One region of the Kribbella sp. CA-293567 genome, then DNA from elsewhere that is predicted to be linked to it. Evidence: predicted binding sites of a transcription regulator. Region 1 holds the regulator's gene; the other holds the start of a gene.
The links. The regulator HrcA, encoded in region 1, represses chaperone genes, less so after heat shock. The targets are predictions, from matches to a motif close to TTGGCACTCGNNNNNNNCGAGTGCCAA.
Positions count from the first base shown of each region.

Region 2: the regulator HrcA is predicted to act here: its motif matches at 6,272-6,298, upstream of OX958_RS35265 (FmdB family zinc ribbon protein).

Region 1 is NZ_CP114065.1:5,317,638-5,329,754, reverse strand. It holds gene OX958_RS24475 (fatty acyl-AMP ligase) at 1-816, opposite strand, end outside; gene OX958_RS24470 (acyltransferase domain-containing protein) at 813-2,567, opposite strand; gene OX958_RS24465 (NCS1 family nucleobase:cation symporter-1) at 2,608-4,158, opposite strand; gene OX958_RS24460 (MBL fold metallo-hydrolase) at 4,277-5,065, opposite strand; gene OX958_RS24455 (EF-Tu/IF-2/RF-3 family GTPase) at 5,100-5,480, opposite strand; gene OX958_RS24450 (ThuA domain-containing protein) at 5,626-6,267, shown strand; gene OX958_RS24445 (Gfo/Idh/MocA family protein) at 6,252-7,355, shown strand; gene hrcA (heat-inducible transcriptional repressor HrcA) at 7,477-8,496, shown strand; gene dnaJ (molecular chaperone DnaJ) at 8,558-9,700, shown strand; gene OX958_RS24430 (16S rRNA (uracil(1498)-N(3))-methyltransferase) at 9,723-10,439, shown strand; gene OX958_RS24425 (Gmad2 immunoglobulin-like domain-containing protein) at 10,450-11,589, opposite strand; gene OX958_RS24420 (SigE family RNA polymerase sigma factor) at 11,586-12,095, opposite strand.
Region 2 is NZ_CP114065.1:1,631,205-1,643,321, reverse strand. It holds gene OX958_RS07930 (UTP--glucose-1-phosphate uridylyltransferase) at 1-272, opposite strand, end outside; gene OX958_RS07925 (5-formyltetrahydrofolate cyclo-ligase) at 507-1,082, shown strand; gene OX958_RS07920 (phosphotransferase family protein) at 1,112-2,056, shown strand; gene OX958_RS07915 (serine hydrolase domain-containing protein) at 2,056-3,138, shown strand; gene OX958_RS07910 (penicillin acylase family protein) at 3,119-5,653, opposite strand; gene OX958_RS07905 (DUF1203 domain-containing protein) at 5,752-6,219, shown strand; gene OX958_RS35265 (FmdB family zinc ribbon protein) at 6,320-6,703, shown strand; gene OX958_RS07890 (SAF domain-containing protein) at 6,768-7,391, shown strand; gene mscL (large conductance mechanosensitive channel protein MscL) at 7,609-8,010, shown strand; gene OX958_RS07880 (GNAT family N-acetyltransferase) at 8,084-8,566, opposite strand; gene OX958_RS07875 (hypothetical protein) at 8,639-8,776, opposite strand; gene OX958_RS07870 (hypothetical protein) at 8,815-9,495, opposite strand; gene OX958_RS07865 (hypothetical protein) at 9,705-10,313, shown strand; gene OX958_RS07860 (alpha/beta hydrolase) at 10,475-11,848, shown strand; gene OX958_RS07855 (SigE family RNA polymerase sigma factor) at 11,941-12,117, shown strand, end outside.

The DNA.
Region 1 (12,117 bases):
GAAGCGGCTCAGGTCGAGATCCTCCTTGGCGGAGATCCGCTGGACGCAGTAGTCGTAGGCGAAGTTCGGGGCCGCGGTGTAGACGTCGAGCGGTCCGTCGGCCAGCTGGAACCAGCGCGCCGGGCGCATCAGGAACGCGACCGGATCGGTGAAGACCGAGCGGTCGCCGTGCAGCAGCGGTACGCCGAGCGTCAGGATCAGGCCCATGTCGTGGAACAGCGGCAGCCAGCTGACCGTCATCGAGCGGCCCGGCCGGAACTCGAAGGCCTCGATCAGCTGCCGCACGTTCGCGATCAGGTTGCGATGGGAGACCATCACGCCGCTCGGTTCGCCGGTCGAGCCGGAGGTGTACTGCAGGTAGGCGAGGTCGTCCGGGTCGATCGGCTCGGGTTGCCAGCCGGCCGGCCGGACCTGATCGAGAGCGATCGTCGGACCGGCAGCGACAGCGGCATCGGCTGCGTCATCGGCTGGCGAGCTGGTGAGGACGCAGGCCGGTGAGCTGTCGGCCAGCGCGCCGTCCAGCCTGGCGCGGTGTCCGGGCAGGTCGGGCGCGAACAACGGGACCGCGATCGTCCGGGCGTAGCAGGAGCCGAGGACCGCGATGAGGTAGTCGAGTCCTTGCGGCGTGAGGATGGCGACGCGGTCGCCTGGTTCGGCGTGCTCGCGGATCGCGGCCGCGGTGGAGCGGGCGCGAGTGTCGACCTCACTCCAGGTCAGCGTGGTGCGAGTGCCTGCCTGGTGATCGACGTAGGTGTAGGCAGGATGATCAGGCTTCTCCCGCGCCCAGCGAACGACCAGGTCGACGATCGTGGTCACGGCGTGGGCCAGGCCGGAACCGGTACGTCGGTGACGCGACCCGGCGGCACGACGATCGGGTGACCGAGCACCTCGAGCCGCGCGAGCTGGGTATGGAACGCGAGCGCGTCGGCGGTCAGCGGGAAGAAGAGTTGGTGACCGTCGAGGGTGGCGCGGCTGAGCGTCGTACCGAGGGTGTCCGGCTGCTTGGAGTTGGCGGCCCAGTAGTCGGCGCTGAACGGGACCGTCTCGGTCGAGGCTGCTGAGTAGAAAGGCAGGCGGGCGGCTGCGGGGGAGAGATCCGCCAAGGCTGTGTTGAGCTGGTCCGGCGTACGGGCCAAGGCGGCGATCACTTGCGCACCTTCGGTGGCAGTCAGCGCTCCCGCCACGACCGCGGCCGCGACCTCACCTGCGCCGTCGGCCGCGATCGCTGCCGGTACGACGCCGTACTGCTGCCATGACAAGGCAAGCGCGAGCTGTACGGCGTACGTGATCGGCAACTCGTCACCGATCGGCACAGTTCCGTTCAGCACCGCATCGCGAAGTGAAACGCCCGCGGCCCAGGCCATCAACGGATCGAGCTCCGCGATCATGCCCGCGAGGCCCGGCACGCTCTCCGCCAGTTCCCGCAGTCCTCCAGCAGCGAGGAGCTCTGTCGGGAGCACCTCTTCGGGCCGGCCCGAGAAGACCCACACCGGTTGCGGCGGCTCCGCAGTTGCCTGGGCGCTCAGGACATCCGGACTATCGTTGCCCTGGGCAAGCGATGTCAGGGCGGCGGTGAGGTCGGCTCGTTCCCGGCCGACGACGGCCGCCCGGACCGGACCGCGACCGGTCCGTCGGGCCAGGGTGTGCGCGACATCCGCGTTGCCCGCGGCGGAGGTGGCGCGGAGGTGTGCGGCCAGCTGCTCGGCGTACTGCTGGATGCGCTCGATCGACACGTCCGCCAGCAGGAGCCTGGTCGGCCCGCTCGAGGGCGTGCGTGCGGCAGGGCGCGCCCGGCGTACGACGGCCTGCGGGGTTGCCAGCGACCGGCCGACGGGGAACGGGACCAGGTCGCGAGTCATCCCGCGATCGGCCGTCAGCACCGCCTCGAAGAAGTCGTCCGTCTCCGGTTCAGCTGGTGAGTTCTCGGAATCGATGCACAAGGCAAGTACCTGGTCGAAGTCCCGAGTGGCGTCGGCCAGACGCTTGAGAACGGCGATGCGGCAACCGTGGTCGGCCAAGACGGGCAGGACGGCAAGAGCGAGGTCGGAGCTGCCGGACCGGAGGCTCGCTATCGCTTGCGCTACCGGAGCGCCGGTGGAATCGACCGGACCGGCCAGCGCGAGCTGCGGGGCCAGAGCGGCGGCGCCGAACACGCCGGTCGAGGTGCCTGCCAGGGCGCGAGGTGAGATTCCGGCGTACTCGAGAGCCTCCCACGCGACCTCCAGCAACAACTGGTCGCCGCCGGTCGGGCGGAGGCCGAGGCCGATGACGGCGATCTCGTCCCCGGTGAGTGGTTCCGTGGGGGTGATCGGGACGCCGTCGGGCCAGGTGTCGCTGAGCAGACCGCGGATCATCTGGTTGACGGTCGGATACCGCCAGATGCTGCTCGGCTCCAGGCGCCGCCCGAGCAGCTCCTCGAGCTCCCCGGTGGCCGCGATCGCGTCCTTCGAGGTCAGCCCGTACTGCTCCAGCAACCGGTCCGGGTCGATGTCGGCCTCGGTGAGTTCGCAGGAGCGTGCGATCCGATCCACCAGGAAGCGTCTGAGGTCCTGCTCAGCGATAGCCATCGCGACCGAAGATAAGCCATCGACCACGCAGGCAGGGTGATCAGTAGGTCTCGGCGGCGTGGGTCGGCGAACTGCTGCGGATCGGGGAGATGACGGTGAGGGCTAGATAGACCACGAAGCCGGCGACCAGCCCGACCACCCAGGAGTAGTCGTAGAGCGGCTGCAGGAACGGGATCAGGCCGTCGGCGGGGAACGGCCCGGCGCCGGGGTTGGAGTAGGCGCCACCGACGGCCAGGACCGACCCGGCCAGCGTGGCGGCGACCGCTCGCCAGTTCCAGCCGGCGGCGTACCAGTAGCGGCCGTGCGGCAGATAGAGGTCGGCGAGGAACAGATGGGTGCGGTCGACGAACCAGTAGCCGGCGATCAGTACGCCGGCCACCGACGCGAGCAGGCCGCCGTAGAACGACAGCCAGACGAAGATGTAGATCGAAGGATCGGAGATCAGCCGCCAGGGCTGGATCACGATCCCGATCACGCCGGTCAGCAGCCCCGCGGTGCGGAAGTCGAGCCAGCGGGGCAGCGCGTTGGCGAAGTCGTACGACGGACTGACCACGTTCGCCGCGACGTTGCACGACATCGTCGCCAGGATCGCCATCACCAGGCCGATCGTCACCACCACCGGGTTCTCGAACCGCCGGGTCAGCTCGACCGGGTCCCAGATCGCCGAACCGTAGACGATCACCGTCCCGGAGGTGGTGATGATCGAGACCAGCGCGATGAACGACATCGTGGTCGGCAGCCCGATGATCTGCCCGAGCACCTGCTGGCGCTGGCCCTTGCCGAACCGGGTGAAGTCGGGCATGTTCAGCGACAGCGTCGCCCAGAACGCGATCATCCCCATCAGCGACGGCGCGAAGATCTTCCAGAAGTCGGCGTCCCAGCCCAGCTTGGACGGCTGCGACAGGATCGGGCCGAAGCCGCCGGCCTTCACCAGGATCGCGATCATCAACGCCAGGAAGGCGAGCGTGACCAGCGGTGCCGCCCAGTTCTCGAACCGGCGCAGGCCCTCGATCCCACGCCAGATCAGCACCATCTGCAGGGCCCAGAAGAACGCGAAGCTCAGCCACATCGTCCACGGGTGACCGCCGATCGACGCCGCCCCGGTCCAGCCGGAACCGGCCAGCTCACCGGCGATCACGTAGATCGCCTGGCCGCCGATCCAGGTCTGGATGCCGAACCAGCCGCAGGCGATGAACGCCCGCAGCAGCGCCGGGAAGTTCGCCCCGCGGACGCCGTAGAAGGCCCGCGCGAAGACCGGGAACGGGATGCCGTACTTCGTGCCCGCGTGGCTGTTCAGCAGCAGCGGCACCAGCACGATCAGGTTGCCCAGGGTGATGGTGAGGAACGCCTGCAACCAGTTCATGCCCAGCGAGACCAGACCGGCCGCCAGCAGGTAGCTGGGGATGTTGTGCGCCATCCCCATCCACAGCGCCGCGTAGTTGTACGTCGACCAGCGCCGCTCGGGCAGCCGGGTCGGCGCCAGTTCGGCGTTCCCGTACCGGCTTTCGGCGATCGAAGCCGGATCGGACAGCTCGACCCGGCCGTCCGGATGGGTGATCTGGTCAGGAGAAGCCGGTGCCGCATGCGCCATCGTCGCCACCTCGTCCGCAGTCGTGTGTCGCACCAACGTGCGGGATCACGGACGTCCTGTCAACGCGTAACCGCGGAGCGTGACCGTCGTCGCCGACGGTGGTCGCGGAGCGAGGGTCCTACTCGTCCTTGGCCAGTCCGAGCAGCGGCAGGGTCGGGCGCGGCGGCGCGCCCAGGGCGGCGTACCCGCGGCGTACGGCCTGCTCGAGGTGGGGATGCGGCCACGGCCAGTCGTCGGTGTGCGCGAGCGCTGCCTCGAGTGAGGTGCCGTTGTGGTGCAGCCCCGAGATGGTGTTCGCGACCGTGCCGATGTCGCTGTTCTGGTCGCGGACGAACTCCGCGTCGACCACCGCACCGTGCCCGGGCACGACCCTGGCCGTCGCGGACAGCAGCCCGATCAGCCGGTCGACCGTGTCGGCCCACTGCAGTGGATGGCAGTCCTCGCCGTACGACGGCGGCGCCGACTCCTCGATCAGGTCACCGGCGAAGAACACGTCCACGTCCGGTACGACGATCACCAGGTCGCCGTCGGTGTGCCCGTTGCCCAGGTGCAGCAGCTCGACCCGGCGGTCGCCCAGCTCGATCACCTTGGCGACCGCGAAACCGATGTCGATGGCAACGGTCCCGGCGACCGCGGCGACGGTGTTCTCCTGCGCGTAGCTGGTCGCGCCCTCGAAGGCGGGGTTGCCGAAGACGTGGTCGAAGTGGGCGTGGGTGTTGACCACCCAGCGCACCGGCAGTTCGGTGACCTCGCGGATGTCGGCGAGCAACTGCGTCGCCTGCTCCACGTCGGCCCGGGTGTCGACCACCAGGGCGCCCTCGCTGCCGACGACGAGCCCGACGTTCACGTCGTACTCCGGATACCGGCGGACCCACGTGCGGTCGCCGAGTTCTTCCCACGCACTCATACCGCGACCCTAACCGGCCGCCCGGCGCCGGTGATCAGTGGGAGATGACGTCACCGGCGAGCACCTGGCTCTTGTCGATGCCTTCGAGCAACAGGCCGACGTTCTCCCCGGCGCTCGCGGCGGTGAGCGTCTTGCGGAACGCCTCGATCGCGGTGACGCGGGTGGTCGCCACCGGCTGCCCGGCACGCATGATCAGCACCTGATCACCGGTCCGCACCGTGCCCGAGGTGATCCGTCCGGTGACGATCGTGCCGCGGCCGGTGATGGCGAAGACGTCCTCGACCGGCAACGTGAACTGCCCGGCCGGTACGGCGTCCTGCACCCGCCCGTCCTGCACCGATCCGTCTGGCACCGGGCCGTCCTGCGGCCGGACGTCCTGCACCCGTGGCTCCTGCTTCCAGAACTTCCATCCCATGGAGCCGACCCTAGTGCCGGCCGGCCGCCGTGCCCATCCAGCCGCCGGGACGGGGGTTGAAGGCCCGTGGTGGGCCGCCTAAGGTCGCAGAGCTGAACCGATTCATCCGATCTCTGCACCCGATGGAACACGAAGGGCGGACGGCGTGACGACACGACGGGCACTGGTGGTGCGAGGCGGCTGGGAAGGCCATGTCCCGGTCGAGGCGACCGAGCTGTTCATTCCCTTCCTGCGGCAGAACGGCTTCGAGGTGACCGTCTCGGACAGCCCGGAGAGCTATCTCGACCTGGACGGCACCGACCTGGTGCTGCAGTGCGTCACGATGAGCGAGATCACCGCCGAGCAGGTCAAGGGCCTGGAGGCCGCTGTCCGGGCCGGGACCGGCCTGGCCGGCTGGCACGGCGGCATCATCGACTCGTTCCGCAGCAACACCGACTACAGCTTCATGACCGGCGGCCAGTTCGTCTCGCACCCGGGCGGCGCCGTCGACCACCGGATCGACATCGTCTCCGGCCACCCGATCGTCGAGGGCCTGACGGCGTTCGACCTGCGCACCGAGCAGTACTACGTGCACGCCGATCCGACCAACAACGTCCTGGCCACCACCACCTTCGACGCGCATCCGGACTTCCCCTGGATCGTGGGCGCGACGATGCCGGCGGTCTGGACCCGCGGCTGGGGCGAAGGTCGAGTCTTCGTCTGTACGCCGGGCCACACCGTCGCCGACCTGGAGACGCCGCAGATCCGCACGATCGTCGAGCGGGGGCTGCTGTGGGCGAGCAAGTGACGAACATCGGCATCGTCGGCACCGGCGTCATCAGCGGCACCTACCTGGAGCACCTGGCCAGGCTGCCCGGCGTACAGGTGGTCGCGGTCGCCGATCTCGATCTCTCGCGGGCGCAGGCGATCGCCGATCAGAATCCGGGCGTCCGGGCGCTGACGTCGGACGACCTGTTCGCCGATCCCGAGGTCGACATCGTCCTCAACCTGACCATCCCGGCCGCGCACGGACCTGTCCACCAGGCGGCGCTGCAGGCCGGCAAGCACGTGTACGGCGAGAAGCCGCTCGCCGTCGACCGTGCGGAGGCCGAGCCGCTCCTGAAGCTCGCCGCCGCCAACAACCTCCGCATCGGCTGCGCCCCCGACACTGTGCTCGGCACTGGGACCCAGACGGCACGGGCGGCGCTCGACCGCGGCGACATCGGCGTACCGACTGCTGCGACGGCTTCGTTCGTCACGCCGGGCCACGAGCTGTGGCACCCGGCTCCTGAGTTCTACTACCAACCCGGTGGCGGTCCGTTGCTCGACATGGGCCCGTACTACGTGACAAGCCTCGTCACGCTGCTCGGCCCGGTACGCCGAGTCACTGGCCGCGCGGGCCGCTCCCAGGAGCAGCGCAAGGTCCACACGGGACCACGAGCGGGGGAGGCGTTCCCGGTCGAGGTGCCGACGCATGTGACCGGCGTACTTGAGCATGAGTCCGGTGCACTGACCACAGTGCTGATGAGCTTCGACGTCTGGGCGGCACGGCTGCCGCGAATCGAGATCTACGGCACCGAGGGCAGCCTGTCCGTCCCCGATCCGAACAACTTCGCGGGCACGGTGGAGATCGCCACCGCAACCGACCGTGACTGGAGAGAGCTTCCGGTAGCCGGTGGGTACGCCGACGCCGGGCGGGGGGTCGGGGTGGCCGACATGGCTCGCGCACTGCGCAACGGCGAGCCGCATCGCGCTGACGGAGCGCTGGCCTACCACGTGCTCGACGTACTGGAGTCAGTGCTCGAGTCTGCGGCCCAGGACCGGTCACTGGACGTGGCGAGTACGGTCTCGCGGCCGGCCGCCGTACCGTTGGGAGCGTCGCCGGAACTGGCCTGAGACCAGTCCCACGCCGCTACGCGTCGGTATCTGCTGTGGCGGCTCGGTAGACTGGCACTCCAAAGTCCGGAGTGCCAAGAGGGCTGCCGGTGGCCGACACCTCAGAGAGGGTGGTTTGCGCGTGCTGGACGAACGCAAGCTGGACGTGCTCCGGGCCATCGTCGAGGACTACGTCGCCACGCATGAGCCGGTCGGGTCGAAGACCCTGGTCGACCGGCACAACCTCGGCGTCTCCCCGGCGACGGTCCGCAACGACATGGCAGCGCTGGAGGAGGAGGGGTACATCACCCAGCCGCACACCAGCGCCGGCCGGATCCCCACCGACGCGGGCTACCGGTTGTTCGTGGACAAGCTGAGCACGGTCAAGTCGCTGTCGCAGGCCGAGAAGAAGGCGATCTCGTCCTTCCTGGTCGGCGCGGTCGACCTCGACGACGTGGTCCGCCGGACCGTCCGGTTGCTGGCGCAGATCACCCGGCAGGTCGCGATCGTGCAGTATCCGACCCTCAGCCGGTCGAGCGTGCGGCACATCGAGGTGGTCACGATGACCCCGCGCCGGCTGCTGCTGGTGCTGATCACCAGCACCGGCCGGGTCGAGCAGCGGATCGTCGAGGCGCAGGAGGACGTCGACGAACAACTGATCGCCGACCTCAGGTCCCGGCTGAACTCGGCCCTCACCGGCCAGCGGCTGACCGACGCGGCCACCTCGCTCGCGAGCGTGAGCGACACCTTCGCGCCGGCCGACCGGCCGCTGGTGGCCGCCATCGTGACCAGCCTGCTGGAGGCCTTCACGGTCGAGGGCGAGCAGCGGATCGCGGTCGGCGGCGCGGCCAACCTGACCCGGTACGGCGACGACTTCGAGCGCAACGTCAAGCCCGTACTGGAGGCGCTCGAGGAACACGTGATCCTGCTCAAGCTGCTCGGCGAGGCGACCAGCCCGCAGACGCTGACGGTGCGGATCGGCCACGAGAACCCGTACGAAGGACTTGTCACCACCTCGGTCGTCGCCACCGGCTACGGCTCCAAGTCGGAGGCGCTGGCCACTCTCGGCATCGTCGGCCCGACCCACATGGACTACCCGAGCACGATGGGCGCCGTGCGCGCCGTCGCGCGCTACGTCAGCCAGATCCTGGCCGACTCGTGAAGCTCCATCGAAGAACGCACCACAGAACGCACCGAACACTGCCTACCAAGTGGTCTGGAGTATGAGCACCGATTACTACGCCGTCCTGGGCGTGAGCCGTGACGCTTCACAGGACGAGATCAAGAAGGCCTACCGCAAGCTGGCCCGCCAGTACCACCCGGACGTGAACGACTCCGAGGACGCGCACCACAAGTTCCAGGAGATCGGCCGCGCCTTCCAGGTGCTGAGCGACCCGCAGAAGAAGCAGGTCCACGATCTCGGTGGTGACCCGTTCGCGAGCGGACCGGGTGGAGGCGCGGGCGCCGGCTTCGGCCAGCAGTTCACCTTCACCGACATCATGGACGCCTTCTTCGGCCAGACCGGCGGGGCGACCCGCGGGCCACGGCCACGGACCCGGCGCGGCCAGGACGCGCTGATCCCGCTGCGGATCGACCTGGCCGAGGCCGCCTTCGGGACGACCCGCGAGCTGAAGGTCGACACCGCCGTGGTCTGCCCGACCTGCACCGGCTCGGGCGCGCAGGCCGGCTCCGAGCCGGTCACCTGCGAGATCTGCCACGGCCGGGGCGAGGTCACGCACACCCAGCGCTCGTTCCTCGGTGAGGTCCGGACGATGCGGCCGTGCCCGAACTGCCGCGGCTTCGGGACCACCATCCCGAGCCCGTGCGGCGAGTGCGCCGGCGACGGGCGGGTCCGGTCCCGCCGTACCGTCACCGTCAAGATCCCCGGCGGCGTCGACAGCGGCACCCGCGTGCAGCTGTCCGGCCAGGGCGAGGTCGGCCCCGGCGGCGGCCCGGCCGGCGACCTGTACGTCGAGATCGAGGTCGAGCCGCACGAGATCTTCACCCGCAGCGGCGACGACCTGCACTGCACGGTCACGCTGCCGATGACGGCCGCGGCGCTCGGGACGACGATCGACCTGCCGACGCTCGAGGGCGAGACCACGCCGCTGGAGATCCGGGCCGGCACCCAGTCGGGGACGGCGATGACGCTGACCGCGCGCGGCGTACCGCGGTTGCGGCACGCGGGTCGCGGCGACCTGATCGTCCAGGTCATCGTCGAGACGCCGACCAAGCTCGACGACGCGCAGAAGGCACTGCTGCGGCAGATCGCCGAGGCGCGCGGCGAGGAGCGGCCGCAGGGGCACGTCCAGGCGGCCCACAAGGGCGTCTTCGGGCGCCTGCGTGACGCCTTCGGTGCGCATTGAAAACGACTTAGGCTGCCGGGCGATGGGTCTCGCGGTCTTCTACCTGCCTGAGCTGGACGGGTCCGACCTGGTGCTGGACGGCGCCGAGGGGCGGCACGCTGCCGTCGTACGCCGGATCGGTCCCGGCGAGCGGATCCGGCTGACCGACGGTCGGGGCTCGTTCGCGGAGGGCGCTGTCACGGCGTCCTCCAAGACCGGCCTGACCGTCGCCGTGGACCATCGCGGCCGGGTCGAGCCGGCCGCCGTCCGGCTGGTCGTCGTGCAGGCGCTGCCGAAGGGCGAACGCGCCGAGCTCGCGGTCGAGATGCTCACCGAGGTCGGCGCCGACCTGATCGTGCCGTGGAACGCCGACCGCAGTCAGTTCCGCGCCAACCCCGAACGGGTCGCCAAGACCCGGACCAGGTGGCAGTCCTGGGCCTTCGAGTCCAGCAAGCAGTCCCGCCGCTCCTGGTTCTGCGAGGTGGCGCCGATCGCGTCCACCCCCGAGATCGCGAAGCTCCTCACCGACGCCGCCCTGGCCGTAGTACTCCACGAGGAAGCCAGCACCCCACTGGCCTCCCTCGACCTCCCCGTCACCGGCGACGTCGTGATCGTGGTCGGCCCCGAAGGTGGCATCACCCCCGCCGAACTGGACACCTTCTCCGCCACCCCGGTCCGCCTCGGCGAAACCGTCCTCCGCACCTCGACCGCAGGCGTGGCCGCCGCCGCGGCCCTGCTGTCCCGCTCCCGCTGGAGCTGAACTCCGGCGACTACTTGACGATGACCGTCTTGGAATCGACCGACATGACCCGGCCGTCCTCCGCGGAGGGCAGGTAGACCTCGATCAGCCACTGGCCGGAGTCGAGCTTGGGCCGGAAGGTGTAAGGGGAGAGCTTCTGACCCTCCTTGGTGGTGGTGAAGTTCTTGACCACCACCTTGGTCCTCACGTTGGTGGCCTTCCAGTCCACGTGAGCCTCGAACGCGGACGCCTGACCGCTGACGGAGAAGCCCGGAGCGACCGTCTGGTTGTTCTCCGGCGACTCGATCCAGACGAAGGCCTGGACGTCGGCAGCCTTGGCGCGGCTCAGCGGTTCGGTGGTGTCGATGACGCCGAAGAGGCCGGCCGTGGCGCGGCCTCGCTCGGTGATCTGGACCGGAGCCGTCCGCTGCAGCGCGCCCTGCACCGTGTAGATCAGTTGCTGGGCTGCCATCTCGGCGTTGTCCGGCGTGAGTTTCGACTCCGGCAGCCGCTCGAAGTCGACCACGATCAGACGGTCGGTGTAGCGCACCGAGGTCAGCTTCGCGCCTGACCAAGGGGATTCGTAGTCGGGGTCGCCGGAGACCTTCGGCGTCGTCATCAGCTGGACCGCCTCGGTGGCGGGCCGGCCCTTGACCTGGTTGAAGGTGCGGTACAGGCGGTAGCTCGGGCCCGTGGTGGCTCCGGTCCCTCGTCCGAGCCAGTACACCGGAACCGCCTTCGGATCCTGCAGTCGCGGCTCGTCGATGGCGCGTGTCTTCTCGGTCGGCAGGGTCGTGGTCGGGACCTCTGTGGCGGCCGGCGTCGGGGTCGGCTGCGGGCTGGCCGGCTGGGTCGGCAGGCTGCTGGACGGCTCGGTCGAGGTGCTGCTGGTGGTGGTGCTCGGGCCGCCTGCGGCGGTGGGCTGGTCCGCGTTCTTCTGGCTGTCGTCGAGTACGGCGAAGGCGCCGATCGCGGCCGCCGTACCGACCACGGCCGCGCCGACGGTGATCGCCCACGGGCGCCGGCTGACCGGCTTGCGCTGGTGGCTGACCCGGGCCTGGATCTCGTGCAGGCCGTCGGCGGGCTCGATCCGGCCGGCCTCCTCGGACAGCGCCCGTCGCATCAGTTCGTCGAACGGGTCGTCCCCGCGGTCGTGCGTGTGGTCGTTCATGCGCTCTGCTCCAGGACCTGGCGCAGCGACTTGGTCGCTCGCGCGGCGTGGCTCTTCACGGATCCCCGGCTGATCCCCATCGTGTCGGCGATCTCCGCCTCGGACAGGTCACCGTAGTACCGCAGCACCATGACGGTGCGTTGTTTCTCCGGCAGGGTGCGCATCGCGTCGATCACCCGGTCGGTCTCGGCGGTGCGCAGGACGGCCTGCTCGGCGCTCGGCTCGTCCGGCAGGGACTTCGGCAGGTGTTTGTCGACCACCACCAGATGCCGTTGCCGGGACCGGCAGCGGTTGACCACCGCGGTCCGCAGGTACGCCAGGGCCTTGTGCGGGTCGCGCAGCCGGTGCCAGCGTCCGTGCATCGCCACGAAGGCGTCCTGCACGATCTCCTCGGCGGAACCGTTGTCGCGCAACAGCAGGGCGCCGAGCCGGACCAACGACGTGTAGTGCGCCGTGTAGACAGCCGTCAGCGCCTCGTCTGCATCCCACGAGGACTCATGTGCCACGCACTCTTGATACATCACGGCT
Region 2 (12,117 bases), 3.7 Mb from region 1:
TTGGGGCCGGTCACGCCCATCGAAGTCCCGAGGCCGCCGTTGAGCTTGATCACCACGGTCCCGGCCAGCGCCGCCCGGCGTGCCTCGCGGTCCGGGTCGAGATGGTCCAGGTGCGGCAGTTCGCCCACCGGCTCGATCTCGTCCTCCCGGATCGTGCCCTGCTCACCCGACTCGAGCAACCGGTAGTAGTGCGAGAAGACCTTGATCGCGACCTCGGCCGCACCGGCCGCGCGCATCTTCTCCTGTGCCTGCTGAAGACCTTCCTCACTCATGCCTCAACCCTAGGGTGTGTCTCCCAGTTTGCGTCGTAGCGAGCAGGTGCTCGGTGCGGTAGCTCGGCGTGCTGGAGTGAAGGCCGCGATGTTTTTCCATCGTGGTCTTTGCTCCAGTGCGTCGAGCTGCCGTGCCGAGTGCCGCGCAGTAGGCGGAAACTGGGAGACACACCCTAGGGCAGGCTGCGCACCCGCGACGTTAGATGCGTCACTCGCCGTCTCTAGGATCACGCTGTGTTCTCATCCAAGACGGCCGCGCGCCAGGAACTAGTGGCTGCTCGGCAGCGATCGACCGTCTCGTCCGGACCTGGGCTGCTCGCCGTCGCCCGGGAGCAGGCCGAGGTGGTAGCCGCGCGAACGATCGCGCTCTACGTCTCACTGGGCGCCGAACCGCAGACCGGGCCGCTGATCGACTGGTTGCTCGCCTCCGGCCGCGAGGTGCTCCTACCCGTCCTGTACGCCGACAACGACCTGGGTTGGGGTATCGCTCCAGGCGCGGCCGATCTGGTGCCGGGCCGGCTCGGGCTGTCGGAGCCGCCGGTGGATCTCGGAGCCGACGCGATCACCGCCGCCGAACTGGTGATCTGCCCCGCGCTCGCGGTCGATCGCAGCGGCGTACGGCTGGGCCGTGGCGGCGGCTCCTACGACCGCGCCCTGGCCCGCGTCTCCCCCAGTACGCCGGTCTGGGCCGTCGTCCACGACTCCGAGATCGTGGATTCGCTCCCTGCCGATCCTCACGACCAGCCGGTTCACGCAGCGCTCACGCCGACTCGGCTGGTGCGGTTGTCGCCGGACAAAATGACGGGCTGATTCGGCCACCGCGCTGGCAGGATGGCGCGATGACCTGGAACGAGAAGACGCTGGCAGCCCGAACCGAGCGAGCAGTCGCGGCCGCGACCGCCGCGGCGCGTGACCTCGGCCTGACCGTCACCGACCCGACCGTCCTGTACGACGTCTTCTCGGTGGTCGTGCACCTCGAACCGGCGCCGGTGGTCGCCCGGGTCCCCGTCGTCCTGCCGAGCGCGCTCCAGGACGCGGCGGTCGCGATGAGCCGCCAGCAGACCGAACTCGATGTGGCGCAGTGGCTCGTCGATCAGGGCCGGCCCGTGGTCGCTCCCAGCCCGTTGGTGCCGCGCGAGCCGGTGCGGCGGGACGGGTACTCGATGACGTTCTGGCAGTACGTCGAGCAGGACAAGACGGTCGAGCCCGACTTTCTCGCCGGGACTGCTTCGGCCGCGCGGCTGCACGCAGTACTGGCTGAGTATCCCGGGGAGTTGCCGTGGCTCTCGCCGGTGACGTCCGCAGTACCGGCTGGTTTGGCCGAGTTGTCGGAGGAGACCGAACTGCTGACGGCGGACGACCTGGACCGCCTGCGGCGAGAGTGGGACGTGCTCGAGCCGGTACTGATGACCCGGGCCGGATTCGAAACCGCCTTCCCGGGGGCACGGGTGCAGCCCATCCATGGAGACGCGCCCTACTACAACGTGATCCCCACGGTCGGCGGGGCGACTTTGTGGTCCGACTTCGAGGACGCCACGCTCGGGCCGGTGGAGTGGGACCTGGCGATGATCGAGCCGGCGCACGCCCAGCTCTACAACGAGACTGCCGCCGAACTGGGCCGGCCTGCCATCGACGAGCGGGTCGTCGGCGTGATGAACACGGCCCGGATGCTGCAGGTGCTGATCTGCCTGCCCTTGCTACCCGAACTGCCCGCGCTGGCCGAGGGCCTCAAGCCGTCGATCGAGCACTGGCGGACGATGCCGTTCGCGGGAGGACTGGTCTGATGCTCACCTCATTCGTCGACGACGGGGTCCTGGCCGGCGCCGTCCTGCTCGTGAGCCGCGACGGGCAGACACACGTCGAGGTGGCCGGCAAGGTCGCCTTCGACGGCCCGCCGATGGAGCGGGACAGCTTGTTCCGGGTGGCGTCGCTGACGAAGCCGATCGTCGCCGCGGCGACCATGATGCTGGTCGACTCGGGTCGTCTGACTCTCGACTCCCCGGTGCACGACCTGCTCCCGGAGCTTGCCTCGCAGCCCGTGCTGCGTCGCCCGGATGGTCCGCTCGACGACGTCGTACCGGCGGTCCGGGCGGTGACGGTGCGCGATCTGCTGACCTTCCGGCTGGGGCTCGGCGAGTCGGACAACGCGGCGCTCCGCGCCCGTGAGGAAGAGCTCGAACTGCACACCTTCGGGCCGCCAAAGCCTCGGTCGCCACTGGAACCCGACGAGTGGATACGGCGGTTCGCGACGCTGCCGCTGCAGTACCAGCCCGGTGAACGGTGGCAGTACGGGACGAGTTCGGATCTGCTCGGCGTACTGATCGCGCGGGCGAGCGGTCAGCCGCTCGGGGAGTTCCTCGACGAGCGGATCTTCACGCCGTTGGGGATGAAAGACACCGGGTTCACGGCTTCGGACCCGGCGCGGCTGACGACGGCGTACGTGGGCGAAGAGGTGTTCGACACCGCGGCGGAAAGCCAATGGCTGACGCCACCCACGTTCCCGACCGGGAGCGGCGGGCTCGTGTCCACCGCCGACGACTTCAACGCCTTCGCCCAGATGCTGCTGTCCGGCGGAGGCGGGATTCTCTCGGCCGAGTCAGCGCGAGAGCTGACCACTGATCAGCTGACCGCCGAGCAGCGCGCCGCCGCGAGCGCCACCGGCTTCATCGAAGAGGGCGCCGGCTGGGGCTTCGGTCTGTCGGTCGGAGGCGGCCGCTACGGCTGGGCCGGCGGGCTCGGCGCACTGTGGTCCACCGCGCCGGACCAGCAGACCGTCGTACTGCTGCTGACGACGCGGGCGATCTGGACCTGGCCGCCCGAACTCTTCGCGGCCTTCGAGGGTGCCTTCAGTTCTCCGGCTTCGTGAACGTGAGCGTGTGCTCACGGGTCGCCTCGACCGCGCCACGGGTGAAGGCCCACGGCAGGGTCTCGCCCCGCACCCACAGGTCGGTCTGGTCGGTGTAGTTGGACGTGTACGCGTGACCGGAGACGCCGGTCATGTTGATCCAGCGGGACTTGTCGAAGTCGGACAGGTCCACCACCATCCGCATCGACGGCGTCGCGGTCACGGTGTAGTCCTTCGAGGCGTCCCACGAGGTCGCGTTCACCAGGGACGAGCCGCCACCCAGCTCGTACGGGCCGCGGTTGAACATCTTGTCCACCACGCCGATCCCCGACTTGCCGAGGGTCTGGTTGGTCAGGGTGAGCTTGTGCAGCCGGCCCCACTGCCAGCTGCCGGGGTCGCGAGCCATCTTCGTGGTGATCTCGGCCCGGGCCTTGACCAGCGCGTCGCGCAGGACATCGTCTCGGCTCTCCCGCTGGGTGGTGGTGACGTTGTCCCACCAGGCGCTGTTCGGCTGCATGATCACCTTGCGCATCACCTCGAACCAGCGTGATCCGCCGTCCGGCCAGGTGCCTTCCGGCAGCTGGTCGTGGAAGGTGAGCGCGAGCAGGTTGCGCCAGACGACGTTGAAGTACGCCGCGGGCGCGGAGTCCGCCGGCTGGGTGAAGTCCCAGTTCCGCAGCGTGTCCTGGCCCTGCCGGTCGAACTCGTCGCTGATCTGCACCTGCAGCAGGTACGGGACCAGGGTCTCGGCGTTGCGGTTCTTGGTGTCCAGCTGGATCGAGGCCATCGAGTTCGCGTCGAGCTTGCCCGCGCCCCGGATCCGGTCGAGGATCTGCTGCGCCCGGTGGCCGTAGTCCCAGTCGTCGGTCAGGTGGTAGGGGTAGCTCTGCGGCACGACCGCCTGGTTCGCGGTCACGATGATGCCGTCGTCGGGGTCGGCCTCGGTCGGCATCGCCTCGAACGGGATGTAGCCCTTCCAGTGGTACCGCGAGTCCCAGCCCGGGACCGGCCAGTCGCCGTCACCGGCGTTGCGGATCGGGATCCGGCCGGGCGCCTGGTAGCCGATGTGGCCCTCGCGGTCGGCGTACACGAGGTTCTGCGAGGGCACCTCGAACTGCGCCGCGGCCGCCCGGAAGGCCTTCCAGGTCTGAGCCCGGTTGATCGCGAACAAGGCGTCGGCGGTCCGCCCCGGGGTCAGTGCCGTCCATTGCAGGGCGACGCCGTACGCCTCCGGGGACTCGAGTCGTTTCGCTGCCAGCTCGCCGGTCTCGCGCTCGTCCTCGCCGACGTCGGAGATGATCGGGCCGTGCCGGGACTCCCGGACGGTGATCTTCTCGACCTCGTCCTGGCCGGCCACCTTGAAGGTCTCCTCGCGCTTGGACAGCGCCCGGACCTTGTTGTCGTAGACGACGGCGTCGGGGCCGCTGAACTTCTCGAGGTAGAGATCCATCACGTCGGGGTCGAGGTTGGTGAACCCCCAGGAGATGGCGGCGTTGTGGCCGATCACCACCCCCGGCAGACCCGAGAAGCTGAACCCGGACACGTCGTACGGGCAGCGGGTGCTGACGTTGTTGCAGTGCAGGCCGACCTGGCTCCAGATGCCCGGCATGGTCGCGCCGAGATGCGGGTCGTTGGCCAGCAGCGGCTTGCCGGTGGTGGTGTGCTCACCGGAGACGACCCAGGCGTTCGAACCGATACCGTCCCCGCGGCCGAGCAGCTCCGGCAGGCCCTTGGCCACCTTGCCGACGGTGTCGAGCGACTTGAGCAGGTCCTTGGTCAGCATCCCGCGGCGGGCTTCGGTATCGACCGGGGCAGTGGTGAAGGTGCCGCCCTTGGTCACCGCGGCGGTCGCGACGATCGGCTCGTTGCGGTCGTACGGATAGTCCGGGTAGAGGCTGGCGATGTTCGAGACCGGATACTTCGCCGCGAGCTTGGTGCGGGTGATCTCGTCGTCCATGTTGCCGCCGAGGTCCCAGGCCATCGCCTTCAGCCAGGCGAGCGAATCGGCGGCGGTCCAGGGCTCGGGACGGTAGTCGGTGCCCTTGAGTGACAGCACGGCGTACTCGAGGCTGAGACCTGAGCCGGCGTGCGTGCCCAGGTAGGCGTTGACACCGCGGGCGTAGTCGTCCAGATACTGCCGGGTGGTCGGCGCGAGCAGCCCGAGCTCCTTCTCCGCGACCCGGCGCCAGCCGAGCGTTCGGACGAACTTGTCGGTCTCCAGCGCGTCCTTGCCGAACAGCTCGGCCAGCCGGCCGGCCGTCACATGACGGCGGAAGTCCATCTCGAAGAAGCGGTCCTGAGCGTGCACGTAACCCTGCGCGGCGAACAGGTCACCCGGCTTGTCGGCGTAGATCTGCGGGATGCCGTTGCCGTCACGAACCACCTCCACCTCCGCGTCGAGCCCGGTCAGCGCGACCGTCCCGTCGTAGCTGGGGAAGGAGTGGCGGACGACGAAGACGCCGGTCCCGGCCACCACCAGAAGCAAGGCGGCGAACACGATTCCGGACACGATGATGACACGCAGCAGGCGACGCACGGACCAAACTTAGAGAATGCGGCGGCCCACCCCAAATGCTGCACCCACCGGGATGTGGACAACCCTCACGGAATCGGCACCGTTCGCGTTCGATCCCCATGAGCATCGAACTCGAGTTCGTCCCCGTTCCGGCCAGTGAACTGGACCGGATCCGCTGCAACGGCCATGACGATTTCGGCAACCCGCTGACGGCCCGGACCTCCGGGGCCGGGGCGCCGCTGCGTTGCTGCCTGAGGCTGACCAGGGAGGGCGAACAGATCGCCCTCGTCTCCCATCGACCGTCCGCGCTCGGCGGCCCGTACGCCGAGGTGGGGCCGGTCTTCGTCCATCTCGACCCCTGTCCGGGCCCTGCCGAGTCGTCCTTTCCCACCGAGTTCACCGACCGTCACGCCGTCCTGCGCCCGTACGACGGCACTGGCCAGATGCTGGACGGCGTCCTGGTCGAACCTGGCCGGAGCGAGAGCGAACTCACACGGCTGTTCGACGATCCGGCCGTCGAACTGGTCCACGTCCGGAACGTGATCGCCGGCTGCTGGAACTTCTCCGTCCGGCGCGCGCCGGCCTGAACCAGCCGCTCACGGGCCCGAAGTTGGAATACTTCGGGCCCGTGACGCATTATTAGCAGTCGAGTAGTAGGAGTGCCAGCGGCCATCGAAGGGGAGTCACGTGCCGACGTACCAGTACCAGTGCACCGAGTGTGGTAACTCGCTCGAGGTCCGCCAGAGCTTCACCGACGACGCCCTGACGGTGTGCCCGGCCTGCGAGGGAACCCTGCGCAAGGTGTTCAACGCCGTCGGTGTCGTCTTCAAGGGCTCGGGTTTCTACCGCACCGACAGCCGCTCGTCGAACAGCAGCACGGTGCCGGCCAAGAACGAGTCGTCGTCCTCGTCCTCCTCCTCGTCGGATCCGTCCTCTTCCTCGGCGCCGAAGTCGGACTCCTCGAAGGGGTCCTCCTCGTCGTCCTCGGGATCGTCGTCCTCGTCGTCGGGCTCGTCCGGGTCTTCGGGCTCGTCGTCCGGGTCGTCGGGCAGCAAGAGCAGCGCCGCCTGAAGTTTTCCGGATTCCCCTGTGGACAACGGGGGAAGGGCGGTCGAAGGCTCGTACTTTCTCTGGCATGAGCCGACCTCTTCTTCGCAACCTGCTGAAAGCCGTTCGCCGGCACCGCCGCCTGCTGGCCGGGGTGTCCGCGGCGGCCGCCGTGTACTGCGGCGTGACCGCCCTCTCGCCGCCGCCCCCACCGACCGTGGCCGTGCTGGCCGCCGCCCGAGACCTCCCCGGCGGCTCGCCGCCCTCCACACGCGACCTTCGCACCGTGCGCTTACCCGCCGCCGTCGTGCCCGCGGGAGCCCTCCCGCCAGGCAGCGACCTCACCCAGCGCGTCCTCGCAGGTCCAGTGCGCTCCGGCGAACCCCTCACCGATGCCCGCTTCCTCACCCCTGCGGCCTTACCGGCCGGCCAACTCGCCTATCCCCTACGCCTGGACGACGCCGACCTCACCAGCCTCCTCCAGGTCGGCGACCGAATAGACCTCTACGCGGCCACTGCTACTTCCGGCGCCGCCGCCGCTCTGCTGGCCGCCGCTGTGCGGGTGGTCGCGTTGCCCGCGGCACGCCCCTCGGCAGCGGCTTCGTCAGGCGCGCTGATCGTGATCGCCGCCGGCCGCGACGTCATCAGCCGAATTGCCCAGGCCACTGCCAACGCGAGAATCACCTTCGCGCTGACTCCTGACACCAGCTAGCCCTTCGTTGGCTTCGGGGTTCGGGGTTCGGGGTTCGGGGTTCGCGGCTTCGACCAGAGCCGATCGGCACGGCGATTGTGCTCACCTGTCGGACAGGTGTGGTGGCGATCCGTGACGGCGCGGCGCGGTCCCTCGCCATCGACCGGCCAGGGTCCTACGTTTTGCGGGTAAACCCAGCCGAGGGTCCGCCCGGGCCCCGCACCGTGGAGGCATTGCAATGATCGAGGGCTTCAAGAAATTCCTGATGCGAGGCAACGTCCTCGACCTGGCGATCGCAGTCGTGATCGGCACCGCCTTCGCCACCGTGGTGAAGACCGTCGTCGACAACCTGGTCAACCCCCTGATCGCAGCGATCGGCGGTTCCAACGTCAACGGGCTGGCCGTCCAGCTCAACAAGGCGAACGAGAAGACGGTCATCGATTTCGGCGCCATCATCAACGCCTTCGTGGTCTTCTTCCTGACCGCCCTGGTGGTCTACTTCGTGCTCGTCGTCCCGATGAAGAAGATCCAGGACCGCCGCGCCGCCAAGGCCGGCACCCCCGAGGAAGACCCCGAGCCGCTCACCATGGACCAGGAGCTGCTGATCGAGATCCGCGACGCCCTCCGCGCCCGCCAGTAGCCCGCTCGCTTGCCGGCCGGGCCTCCCGACATCAGCCCCACTCCATACCGAGGGGCCCGGCCAACCGGGGCGATCACTGGTTGGCCGGGTACTGGAACCACGCGTAGTCGATCGGCTGAGGTTCGTTCCACTCGGCGGCCAGCGGCTCGTTGACGGGCTGAAAGCCGGCTCGGAGGTAGGCACGGATGGCGGGTTCGTTGTCGGGCCGGACGCGCAGGAAGATGTCGGCGTAGCCCGCGGAACGAGCTGGCACGACGAGAGCCCGGACGAACTCCGTGCCAATGCCTTTGCCACGAAACTCCGGCGCGACGATCAGGCGGGCGAGTTCGACCTCGTCGTCTTCGTCGTCGAGCCAGAGTTCGCCGTACGCGATCGGGCTCTCTCCGTCGAAGTAGAGGTACGCCTGGATGTCGTCGGCGATCGTGCGCCAACTGGTGCGGAGGTCAGCGGGCAGCGGGTAGTCGTCTCGCCCGGTCAGCAGCGAAACCTCTTGCGCCGAACTCGCCCAGCCGATCACCAAGGGGGTGTGCTTGCTCTCGAACGACCGCAACTCCATCAGATTCGCCCTTCACCAGCAGTGATGACAACCATGCAGAAGTGTCAGGACCGCAGGAGTCGCGGGAGCTGGTCAGTGGTGCGGCGGGACCTCGCGCAGGATGCGTTCGTCGTCGTCGCGGTCGGAGCCGCCTTCACCCCAGGAACGCGGGTCGTCGTCCCGGGTCTGCTCCGGCAGCACCGGCTCGTCGTCTTCGTACGGGCTCGTCATACGTCCAGATTACAAGGGCGAGGTCACCCGAGCGGGTCTCAGTCCTGACCCGGGATCCGGGGGAGGTTCTTCTGCCGCCCCTCCAGTTGCCCCTGCTGCTCCTCGGCCTGTACTGCGGGCGCCGTCGCCGCCTGGATGAGCGGCGCGATTCCGGGTTCCTGTTGCCACCTATCGCCGAGCACGCACCAGGCAGAAAGGACAGACAACGTCGGAATCGCCAGGCCGCCCAGACGCATCGGTTCGGCGTTCTGGAAACCGAAGGTGATCGTCCAGTTGGCCGGATCCGGATAGAACTCCTGGACCGCGTTGTAGTAGAAGCTCAGCCAGCCACGACCGGGCAGGTGGCACATCAACCGGTAGTTCGTCGCGATCATCGGCACCGTCTGCTGATCGCGCCAGAACACCTGGGCGTTCCGTTTGGCGGCCGCCTTCCGGCTTGCGTTGACCGCCGCGTTCGCGGCCATCAAGCCGAGCACCATGCCCGGCTTGCCGACGAACAGTCCGCCACTGGTGCTGTAGGCACCGCTACCGGCGTACAGGCGGGAGTAGTGCGCGGAGGTTTGCAGGTAGGCGACCTCGCCTGGCTCCAGGACGATCCCGAACAGCGTGAGCTCTTGCGGCTGATTGCCGCCGATCAGCCAGCGGGCCCAGTCCTGACCCAGCTGCCACTCCTCGCGCTGGCGACGGGCGAGCTCCGCCGCGTCCTTCCTCTTGCCCACGTCCGTCCTCCCGCTCGGGTCCCTCCGGTTGCCGCCAGATCATCCCATCCGGCCGGACCGAACAGGCCGCAGGTATTACAGAAGTGCTGCTATTGGCAATCGATCCGCCCCGTGACCAGATAGACGCCGTGCCGTGACAGTACTGCCACGACGAGCGAGATCCTCCTCCACCATGATGGGTGCCCTGCCCAACCCGGAAGGACCGAGTCGTGAGTGCATCAAGGACACGGGGCTTCATCGGGGCGACGCTCGTCGTGACAGTTCTCGGATTTACCGCCGCCTGCGGTAACGAGGACTCCAGCGGCGCCGGTGCCCAGCCCAGCCAGACGCCGACCACCCCCGGCGCACCGCCCACCCTCCCCACCGCCACACCCAGCGGAACTCCGAGCATGGACTGCCCGGAGACGATCACCGCCGTTCGCGAGGCCGTCGGCAAGGCCGTTTGGGGCAAAGGGACCGCCAAGTCCCTGTTCCAGCCGGTCAGCGTGACGATCTGCCAGTACGACGCGCAGGCGACGGGCGACGACTATGCGACCGTCACCACCAAGCGGACCGCTCAGCAGGCCGCCGACCTGTGGGCGCTGGTCAACAGCGCCAAGCCGGTGGCCAAGAAGCCCGCCATGTGCACCAAGGAACTGGGGCCCACCTACGTTCTGCGGTTCACCGACAACGACCGCGGCGTGCTCTCGTACACCGCCGAGGCGTTCGGTTGCCGCCAACTGGTGGCGACCTCCCTCGAAGGACAGGGCAAGCCCGGCGAGCTGGCCTCGCCGCGGCAGGTTTCTCCCGAGCTGGTGAAGGCGCTCGGCTTGCGCTGACCCTGCCCCGGACGTGCCCCCCGAAGCCGTCCGGGCCGGGGTCATCCCGCCCACCTTGCGGGTCACCTCTGAAGTCGACCTGCAAGGTGGGTGGCTGGGCCTTGCCAGCACCCGAACCACATTGCACCCTGATCGGCAGACCGCCGCCCAGGGAGGCCGGGATGCCCAGAGTCCGGACCGTACTCCGCTACGCCCGGCTCAGCGCAGCGCTGCTGCTTGTCTCCACTTCATGCTCGAGCCCAGCCGCGGCACCGCCAAGCAGTTGCGGCGGAGTCGCCGGCTTCACCTGTACGACGTTGCGCGTACCCCTCGACCACAGTCAGCCCTCCGGCAAATTACTCGAGCTGACGGTGGCAGTGGCGGACAACGCCGACGCTCCCCGCGGTGTGCTGCTGATGCTCACTGGCGGCCCAGGTCAACCTGGCGTGCCGCTGCTCGCCAGAGTCCGCACCTACTTGGACCCAGCCGTACTACGCGAGTACAGGCTGGTCATGTACGACCAACGCGGCACGGGAAGCAAAGGCATCAATTGCCCCGAGCTACAGACAGCAGTAGGCGGTTCAGACTTCCTGACGCCACCGCCGGACGCCGTACAGGCCTGTGCTGATCAGTTGGGCTCTTCTCGTGGCTTCTACGGCACACCCGACACAGTCGAAGACATTGAGCTCCTGCGCCGGCAGCTCAAGCAAGAACGCCTGACGTTGAACGGCACGTCGTACGGGAGCTTCACGGCAGCGCAGTACGGGCTGAAGTATCCGGACCAGGTCCAGTCGCTCGTCCTCGACTCCGTCGTCCCGCATGGCGGCATTGATCCGTTCGGCGCCGATCTGATGGCAGCGACCGGCAAGGTCCTCGCTGCTGCCTGCCGTCGAGACCCGAGCTGTACGTCGGACCCGGTAGCCGACCTTGCTTGGCTGGTGCGGCACGGCGAGCTGGACGGCTCTCCCCTGAACAGCACCAGCTTGATGGAGTCGCTGTCGATCCTGAGCCTCAACTCGGTCAACCCGACGCTCAAGGGCATCCCCCGGACGCTCAGCAAGGCCAGAACCGGCGAGCTGACCGAACTGAAAGGGCTGCTTCAAGAGGCGACCAGCAAGGGCATCGGCTTCGACCAGCTCTCCGCGGGCCTCCACCTCGCCACCCTCTGCGCCGATCTCCGCTTCCCCTGGGGCACCTCGGCCACGGCACCCGCAATCCGCTCAGCGCCGCTTGAGAGGGCAGTCGCCGCGTTGGACCCGGCCCGCCTCCACCCGTACGACGTACGGACCGCGCGGAACCAGCTGATGATCGAAGGGTGCAGGCTCTGGCCGCAGACCCGCGCGGCGGCGTACCCGGCAAGTCAGGAGCTGCTCCCCCGCACGCTGCTTCTGCATGGCGGCAACGACCTGTTCTGCCCGCCGGAATGGGCCGATTGGGCGAAAGCGCACGCTCGGCAGGCGGAGCTGGTCGTCGTACCGGGAAGCGGGCACGGCGTTCAGAGCAACCGGCAGGATCCCATGGGAAGGGCCCAGGTCCGAGCGTTCCTGCTGGGCTGAGACGGAACTGTGTGTGAATCTCTGCAGCACCCTGAGTAGCTCAGTGCGTCTAATAGATGTGAGGTGTTGTACGCCCAGCTGGGGAGTTGCTAGTGGAGTTCGAGGAGTACGCGTCCGCGCGCGGGCAGGAACTGGTGCGCCTCGGCTTCACCATCTCGGGCGACTACCAGCGAGCCGAGGATCTGGCCCAGATCGCGCTGATGCAGGCGTTCCGGTCCTGGCGCAAGGTGCAACGGGCGGACGACCCGCACCACTACGTGCGCCGGATC